One region of the Piscibacillus sp. B03 genome, then DNA from elsewhere that is predicted to be linked to it. Evidence: riboswitches for the same ligand, from Rfam matches in the RefSeq annotation. Region 1 holds a riboswitch; each other region holds the start of a gene.
What was found. A riboswitch is a leader RNA that binds a small molecule or an ion and turns the genes downstream of it on or off. The one in region 1 is predicted to bind S-adenosylmethionine.
Positions count from the first base shown of each region.

Region 2: it holds a riboswitch for S-adenosylmethionine, as region 1 does, so the genes downstream of both, metK (methionine adenosyltransferase) here and metX (homoserine O-acetyltransferase MetX) in region 1, are expected to answer to the same signal.
Region 3: it holds a riboswitch for S-adenosylmethionine, as region 1 does, so the genes downstream of both, ACTWQB_RS11560 (methionine ABC transporter ATP-binding protein) here and metX (homoserine O-acetyltransferase MetX) in region 1, are expected to answer to the same signal.

Region 1 is NZ_JBQQCO010000011.1:61,725-64,866, forward strand. It holds gene ACTWQB_RS09140 (O-acetylhomoserine aminocarboxypropyltransferase/cysteine synthase family protein) at 1-464, opposite strand, end outside; gene metX (homoserine O-acetyltransferase MetX) at 487-1,536, opposite strand; SAM riboswitch class I at 1,634-1,745, opposite strand; gene ACTWQB_RS09150 (MBL fold metallo-hydrolase) at 1,866-2,717, opposite strand; gene ACTWQB_RS09155 (VOC family protein) at 2,833-3,142, shown strand, end outside.
Region 2 is NZ_JBQQCO010000014.1:13,322-16,463, reverse strand. It holds gene pckA (phosphoenolpyruvate carboxykinase (ATP)) at 1-766, opposite strand, end outside; SAM riboswitch class I at 1,133-1,240, shown strand; gene metK (methionine adenosyltransferase) at 1,383-2,582, shown strand; partial or broken gene ACTWQB_RS10495 (IS110 family transposase) at 2,782-3,142, shown strand, end outside.
Region 3 is NZ_JBQQCO010000016.1:26,074-29,215, forward strand. It holds gene ACTWQB_RS11555 (methionine ABC transporter permease) at 1-644, opposite strand, end outside; gene ACTWQB_RS11560 (methionine ABC transporter ATP-binding protein) at 634-1,662, opposite strand; SAM riboswitch class I at 1,756-1,863, opposite strand; SAM riboswitch class I at 1,987-2,096, opposite strand; gene ACTWQB_RS11565 (TlpA disulfide reductase family protein) at 2,183-2,602, shown strand; gene ACTWQB_RS11570 (thioredoxin family protein) at 2,599-2,910, opposite strand; gene ACTWQB_RS11575 (toprim domain-containing protein) at 2,913-3,142, opposite strand, start outside.

The sequences.
Region 1 (3,142 bases):
TCAGCGAAAATAGCTTTCGTCTTAGGTGTGATCGCTTCCTTGAAATTCTCAGGATCTTTTGGATCAACAAAATGCGTTGTTATCCCGTGCTTCGGTAATGTTGTTGAGAATAGATTGTACGTACCACCATATAGTGTTGACGCTGATACGATTTCATCACCAACTTCTGCAATATTGAAAATGGCTGTAGAAATCGCCGCCATTCCACTTGATAATGCTAACGCTCCAATTCCACCTTCTAACTGAGCAACTCGCTCCTCTAATGCGCCTACCGTTGGATTTCCTATACGCGTGTAAATAAAGCCTTGCTCTTTTAAAGCGAATAAATCAGCTGCATGCTCAGTATCATTAAACTTATAAGAATTGGTTTGGTAAATTGGTAAAGCACGTGAACCTGTTGCTGGGTCTGCCTCTAATCCTCCATGAATACTCACTGTTTCTAATCTGTAATTTTTCTCGCTCATTATAATCGCTCCCTTTTTGTATTTAAACGGCCTTTGCCGTTAATGATGATAATTTCTCTTGAATAAATGGGCCCCACTTTTCAAACTCCACTAAAAACCCATCGTGCCCAAAAATCGTTTTAACTTCTAGAAATTCAGCATATCCTCCAGCATCTTGAATGTCTGTTACAAACCTATTGAGTTCGCTTGCTGGGTACAACAAATCGTTATTAAACCCTAACGCGAATACCGGAGCTCGATACTTTTGAATTACTCCCTGATAACTACCACGATTCCGAGCAATATCATGGCTATTCATGACTTCCAGTAACCTTATATAGCTATATGGATTAAATCGCTTCGCTAGTTTCTCGCCTTGATGATTCAAGTAAGATTCAACATCAAAGTCCCCATCAATTTCACTTCTTGCAAAACGCTTACTAAACAAGTCGTGCGAACGATACGTAACCATGCCAACCATTCGAGCTAAGCTCAAACCTTTTTCCGGATGATCACCATCTTGCAAATCATAAACAATCGCCTGCTTAGCAATATAGTTAAACGCAATCGCATAATCACTAAATGTCGGAGTAACTGCAATTGGGAAAATCGCATCCATGAAATCTGGATACATCAGACCCCATTCTAGAACCTGCATCCCTCCAAGTGACCCTCCAATAACAGCCTTCAAATGATTAATTCCTAACATGTTTAATGCCACGAACTGGACTTCAACCAAATCACGAACCGTTAATTTTGGAAAATGTTCCTGGTATGATTCACCATTTGGCCCAATTGAACCCGGCCCCGTGGACCCATCGCAACCTCCTAAAACGTTAAACGTTATAACTTGATAAGCTCTTAAATCGATGTAGCCACCTTCTTGAACTAACCCTCGCCACCAACCTGGCTCTGAATCTGTACCAACTGCGTATTGATTTCCTGTCAGCGCGTGGCAAATTAAAATTACTGGCGCCTCCTCAGGCCCACAGCGTTCATAGGCTAATTGCACTTCCTCAAAATGCTCTCCACTTTCTAAACTAAAATTGGGAATGGAAATAGTATCTGTTTGGTATGAGATCAAATTTCCCATCACCATCCCTCCTTCCGTAACATTTTTAATCAACTAAAAAAGCCTCCCTGCTTTGAGCAGAGAGGCCAGTATATACGACACCTTAATATAATGGTCCCTCTCATCTCTCAAAGCACACATTTGCTTTGCAGGAATTAGCACCTTTCAAACCGTTGTTTGAAGGTTGCCGGGCGTCGTCGGGCCAGTCCCTCAGCCACTCTAGATAAGAGTTGAAAATTTTATTTAATTTTGAATTAATTGATATCTTAGCACGGTAACATATTCTTGTCAACAATAGATATACAAAATATTATGTCGAGGACAATTTCTATATGACAATAAAATAATGATTAATGAACATCAGGATCCACATATTTTCCATGGTCAGGTTTTGCTATTTGATCGAATTCACGAACAAGCTTGTTCAAGTTATTTGTTAACTCTTCACCAACCATAGGAGCACCGTGCCCTGTCACAGCAATAGTAGGGTGAAGCTGCGAAAGTTTACGAACCGACTCCTTGGCAGCTTTCCAATCCGTTGTTAAATACCTTGGAGGCCCACTAATCTCTTTATCTTGTGTCATAACATCAAATAAGTTTTCCTGTTTAACTGTCACAAACGCATCCCCTACAATAAGTGCTCCATCTTCATCTCTAAAAAATGACACATGCCCAGGGGTATGGCCCGGTGTGTGTACCCAATTGAAACCATCCATAAAAGGAACTGTCCCATCATTAGGCAATGGCTGAACATGGTCCCCTAGATTAATTGGTTCATTTGGAAAAAACGGCGACATCTTAGCGACCATTCCACCTTCAACCGTTGAGTCAGGTTCAGGATACCTCTGTCTTCCCGTTAAGTACGGGATTTCTAACCGGTGTGCATATACTGGAATATCCCAATGTTCAACAAGCTCGATTATTGCTCCAACATGATCAAAATGTCCGTGCGTCAACACAATCGTCTCTGGCTTAGCATTATCACCGAAACGTTCCTCTACAATGTTTATAATACCGTCTGATGAGTGTGGCATACCTGCATCCACTAATACAAAATGTTCTTGTTCACCAACTAATGCGATATTCACAATTTGAATCGTATGACAATATACATCTGGTAGCAATTGCATACCAGCACCACTCGAAATGGACGTAGCGGGGATGAACTTATAATCTTCTCCGTAATTCATGTCTTGATCCATGCTGATAACCTCCTTTTAATCCTACACTTTAGTATGAACGAATTTTATTTAAGTATTATAACAAGGAAAAAATTGTATTTATGTAGAATGAAGTATTACTGAAGGAGGAATTAAAATGATTAAAAGTCCTATAAAAAATAAAGTGAATGTGGTGTTTATCCCAGTAAATGACGTTGTACAGGCACAAGAATGGTATTCTAAATATCTTGGATTAAGTGAAGGCGAATTTCATCAAGGGCACTTGTTCGTGGCAAAAACTGAAGGAACAGGAATAATACTAGACTCCATGCCTGCATGGCGTGAAGAAGGTGACTTATTACCAACTCTAAAAGCTCCCGTAATCCAGTTTGCTACAGATGATATCCATGAGTCATATTCATTTATGAAGGAAAATGGGGTGGAATTAGTTACCGACGTTCAATTTG
Region 2 (3,142 bases), on a different contig from region 1:
AAGCATGCTCATCATCACCGATTAAACGACGGTTTGGATCAGCTGATAATGTTGTTTTACCTGTGCCGGAAAGTCCGAAGAATAATGCCACATCGCCTTCTCCACCAACATTCGCTGAGCAGTGCATTGGTAGAACATCTTGTTTCGTTGGAAGCATATAGTTCATAACTGAGAAAATTGATTTCTTAATTTCTCCAGCATACTCCGTACCACCAATTAACACGATGCGGTGTTTGAATGATACTATCACAAATGCTTCAGAGTTCGTTCCGTCTACTTCAGGATTAGCTTTGAAGTGTGGAGCCGATACTACTGTGAACTCTGCATTGTGGTTAGCTAATTCTTCATCGGTTGGACGAATAAATAACTGATTCGCAAATAGATTATGCCATGCAAACTCAGTTACTACTTGGATTGGTAAGCGGTACTTTTCATCAGCACCTGCAAAACCATCAAACGTAAAGATCTCATCTCGTTCAGATAAGTAATCTGTTACCTTATTAAATAGATTTAAGAAAATATCTTCGCTGATTGGTTGGTTAACTGAACCCCAATCCACTTTATCCTTTGTTTCTTCATCTTCCACAATAAATTTATCTTTTGGCGAACGTCCTGTATACTTTCCAGTCGTGGCACGAACAGCACCAGTTGACGTTAACATACCTTCTTCTCTAGATAAAATACGTTCTACTAAACTGGCGATTGGTAAATTCGCCTGATTATTTTTATGTTGATTAAGCTGAGATACAGACGCTTGAACATTCATAGTTTTCACACCTAACCATCCTTTTCAATACAAAATTATTCATAATTAATAAGTTTATTTGATTAATAGTATAACACATTTATTTTAATAAACCATACTAATTGAATAATTTTTCATAATTTTTCTTAATGCCGTTCTTTATTATAAATTAAAATGTAAGCCTGTCATAGTGATAAGATTATAGTTTTTTGAACTGTTTTTAACTTTTATGTGTTAAAGGCTGCAAAATTATATTTATTGTCCCTTTAATATGACAAAAATTAATATTAAAATCCAAGTCTTATAAATTATGCGAGGGCGTGAAGTTGGGTCAATATCCATTGACACTCGTGTGGTTTCAAGTTATGATAAATCAGAACGGTACGTCTCTTATCAAGAGCAGTGGAGGGTGCAGGCCCTATGAAACTCAGCAACCATCACATATGTGACAGGTGCTAACCTGATGCAAGGGGAAGATCCCTTGAACGATAAGAGTGAAAGGCCATGCGTAATGAACCTTTCCTCATAATTGTGGAAAGGTTTTTTCTGTGTTTTGGGTAAAATATCAATGAAGTTAATATAGCTTTTCACACATAAGAGAGCCGTTGAAGATCCAAATCGAGGAGGAAACGATTTTATGACACATCAACGTCGACTATTTACTTCCGAATCCGTAACGGAAGGCCATCCGGATAAAATTTGTGATCAAATCTCGGATGCAATTTTAGATGAAATTTTAAAGGAAGATCCAAATGCAAGGGTGGCTTGTGAAACGACAGTCACAACGGGCTTAGTATTAGTAACGGGTGAAATCTCAACGACAACTTACGTAGACATTCCAGCAATCGTTCGCGAAACGATTAAAGACATTGGTTACACACGTGCTAAATATGGCTTCGACGCTGAGACATGCTCAGTGCTGACATCCATTGACGAACAATCACCTGATATTGCACAAGGTGTTAACGAGGCATACGAGAAGCGTGAAGGTAGCATGACAGATGAAGAGATTGAAGCGATTGGTGCAGGTGACCAAGGGTTAATGTTCGGTTATGCGTCTAACGAAACTGAGGAACTGATGCCATTACCAATCTCGTTATCACATAAGCTTTCGAAACGTTTAAGTGACGTTCGTAAGTCTGGTGAGTTAGATTACTTACGTCCCGATGGTAAGACTCAGGTGACAGTAGAGTACGATGATGATGGACAACCTGAACGAGTGGATACAATTGTGATCTCAACTCAACACCATCCTGAAATTACATTACAACAAATTAATGATGATTTAATTGAAAAAGTCATTCGACCAGTTGTGCCGTCTGACTTAATTGATGACAAAACGAAGTACCTTATTAACCCAACAGGTCGATTTGTCATCGGTGGGCCACAAGGCGATGCTGGGTTGACAGGTCGTAAAATTATCGTTGATACGTACGGCGGATATGCTAGACACGGTGGCGGTGCCTTCAGTGGTAAGGATGCTACGAAAGTAGACCGATCAGCTGCTTATGCGGCACGTTACGTGGCAAAAAACATAGTGGCAGCTGGTTTAGCAGATGCATGTGAAGTGCAGCTAGCCTATGCTATTGGTGTTGCACAACCTGTATCTATTTCAGTAAACACATTTGGTACTGGAAAAGTTAAAGAAGCTAAAATCGTAGAAGCGATTCGTGAAACATTTGACCTTCGTCCAGCAGGTATTATTAAAATGTTAGATTTAAGAAGACCAATCTATAAAAAGACTGCTGCCTATGGTCATTTTGGACGAAATGATGAAGATTTTACATGGGAATATACTGATCGCGTAGATGAATTAAAAAAATATATTAATAATTAAAACAAATCGTGACAAAACTTACCTTATAAACGTCTTTATAATGAAAACAAAAATGACTTTATAAGGAGCATTCCTGTAATAAGAAAAATTGACCCTAGATGAGGTTATTTGGAGTTACACAAAAAAAGCCCTCCTTGGTAGTATAGAGAGTGTCACGTCACGAAACAATGACCTCGAAAATACCGAAGGAGGACTCAAAATGGATTTTACACAAAACAAACGATTAATGCAAATCACGGAAAACACAATTATTATCGGCGTTGATATCGCCAAACACAAGCACGTTGCGCGTGCTATTGATGATCGAGGAATCGATTTAACCAAACGATTCGTATTCCATAACACACTAGAGGGATTCAATGGATTCGTCCAATGGATCGAATCCTTATCACATGAATTAAACCGTTCTATCTTGTGGGCATGGAACCAACGGGTCATTATTGGCTAAACTTAGCTTACTTTTTAAAAGAACGAGGTCTTCATTGCGCAAATCGTACGTGACGGTCGGTATCATGAACCAACATTACCTGAGGATGTGTACGCTGAATTACGTGAAGGCA
Region 3 (3,142 bases), on a different contig from region 1:
AACGTATCTCCAATAAATTGGAAAATAAATACGATAATGACAATGAAGATAGTACACGCAAACACAACATCAAAATCTCTACGTTGGAACCCTTTCATATAAGCTAGGTCACCTAATCCTCCAGCTCCAATGACACCTGCCATTGCCGTATAACTGATTAATGCAATAGCTGTAACCGTAATTCCTGAGATTAAGGCTGGCATTGACTCAGGTAGCAGTACTTTAAAAATGATCGTATGAGTTTTAGCACCCATTGATTTGGCTGCTTCAATGACACCTTTATCAACTTCTTTAAAAGCAATTTCGACTAGCCTAGCATAGAATGGTGCCGCGCCAATAATTAGTGCCGGTAACGCCGCTTTTGGCCCCCTAATCGTTCCCATTAAAAAATCAGTAAAAGGGAATAACAATAGAATTAATATGATAAATGGGATGGCTCGGAATATGTTAACAGCCGAGGCTGTGATTATATTTAACAAATAGTTCTGCCAAAGGTTTCCTTTTTCTGTTAAAAATAATAATAAACCTAATAAGATTCCAAGAATGATCGTGCCTATGACTGAAATCACCGTCATGTATAACGTTTCATAGGTTGCCACCCACATCTCTTCCATTTTTAAATTCGGGAATAACTCATTTAACATCTTGAATCACCTCGACTTCCACACCTGATGACTGAATGTAGTCGATCGTTTCGGTGATTAATTTCTCTTCACCGCTTATTTCAACATATAGCGTACCGTAAGCCCCTTCTTGAGTAGGTGATATAGAACCTTGTAATATGTTGATGTCGACAGAGAACTTTCTTATAACATCAGAGATTAAAGCGCGTTTAGCATCATTTCCGATAAAGTGGAGTTTGACCACTTCTGTATTCGGGTCATTTGTAATGAAACGCTTTAAGTCTCCTTGTAGATGCTCTAGAGGACTGAGCTGTTGCACAAAACGTTTTGCCGTCTTTGATTGTGGTTTGACGAAAACGTTTAAGACATCCCCTTGTTCAACAACCTTTCCTTGATCCATTACAGCCACGCGATGACAAATCTTCTGAATGACATGCATTTCGTGTGTAATCATGATGATCGTTAAGTTAAGCTTTTTATTAATCGAAACGAGCAAGTCCAAAATATCGTCTGTTGTCTCAGGGTCTAAAGCTGACGTTGCTTCATCACAAAGTAGGACATCAGGGTCGTTTGCTAAAGCACGGGCGATTCCAACACGTTGCTTCTGTCCACCACTTAGTTGAGAAGGGTAGGAATTTTCTCGCCCTTTTAATCCAACAAGTTCAATAAGCTCGAGCACTTTCTCACGACGTTCTGCTTTCGGTATACCTGCAATTTCAAGAGGAAATGCAATATTTTCAAAAACCGTTCTCGACCATAGTAAGTTGAAATGCTGGAAGATCATGCCGACCTTTTGGCGTTCGCGACGCAACTTTCCAATGCTTAAGTCAGTAATGTTCGTATTATTAATCACCACATCACCACTTGTTGGCTCTTCAAGTCGATTGATTAAGCGGATAAATGTACTTTTCCCCGCACCACTGTAACCGATAACCCCGAATATTTCACCCTTATTAATGTTTATTGAAACATCATCGACAGCTTTAACTTCTTGGTGTTTTGTTTTAAAAACTTTTGACAATCCTTTGATTGTAATCATATATAAATCTCCCTTTAACCCTTTTAATCATTAATGATTTAACTAATAAAAATACCTTTCCATTCACAAGAGAACAGAAAGGTACAATCCGTTCTCTCATCTCTCAAAGCTTTGCGCTTTGCAGGAATTAGCACCTGTCAGGTTTGACCTGATGGTTGCTGGGCTTCGTCGGGCCAGTCCCTCCACCTCTCTGGATAAGAGTTATTATTTGTATATTTTTATAAATCAATCGTTTTAGTGAAAAATCTTGGCAGATCGTTTCTAAAATAATTAAAAAACTCTTTTCTTGCAAGCACAAGAAAAGAGTCGAATACGTCGTCACTTTCCTTATCTTGCAATGATCAACCTCATTGCTGGAATTAGCACCTGTTAGGAAAAATCCTAATGGTTGCCGGGCTTCGCAGGGCCAGTCCCTCCGCCTCTCTGGATAAGAAATTAAGTTATGTTATTTTCGATGATTATTATGTTAGCATAGTAATGTAGACAAGTCAATAAAAAATTATAAAAGGATGATCCAACCATGAAAGCACCATTATTTGAACTTCCTTACTTAGATAATCCAGACGAAACATTTCGATTAGAAGATGTCATTGGCGAAAAAGTCGTCGTATTAACCTTCTGGGTATCATGGTGCCCAGATTGTGCCCGTGACCTTCCAAAAAAAGAACAGTTTTTCAAAACATCTCGAAATGATGAGCTTGAAATGGTTACGATTAATGTAACAGACCGTGAACATGGTGATGAAGAAGCGTTAAAATATCAAGACCAATTTTTAACACAACCTGTCTTAAAAGATCGAGGGCGTGAGATTTATGACTTATATGATTGTACAGGCGTCCCAACGACCGTTGTGATTAACCGTGAAGGTGAAATCATCGGCCATTTTGGTGACCAAGCCGACTTTGTTGAAGTCATTCATAAGCTAAGTGAGGCGCTCTAAACTAAGTATGGCCCCATCTCTTTTAACAGGTAGGGAACGGAATGGAATGTATATAAACGATCAAGATTATCGCCTTTTTTAAAAACCATTAAACACGGAACACTGGTAACTTCATGTTCCTGAACCCAATTAGGTGCTAGTGTTACATTCAATTCGTAGAAGATTTCTTTGCCTAACGTTTCTTCTATGTATTCCAACATGCGCCTGGCTACCTTGCATGTGCCACAAAAAGGACTATTCACAAAAATGATGTGATAGTCCTTTTTTTGTGTTAGAAAATAGGCTTGCTTTTGATTGATTTCGATCACTGTTAAAATCCTTTCAAGTACTCCACTTTAACTCTCATATTAGCTGATAGCAATAAAGATGCTAACACATGCTCAGGAGCATCCTCAACCTCTCGATATTTTTTATCGATATATATATTTTCCGCATGAGATAACTCTTGGTTTAACATTTTTCTTAGTTTTTCCCCAGGTTCATCTGTGTCAGTAAATATAAAAACATCACGATCGAATAAATGATAGTCGTCAACTAACT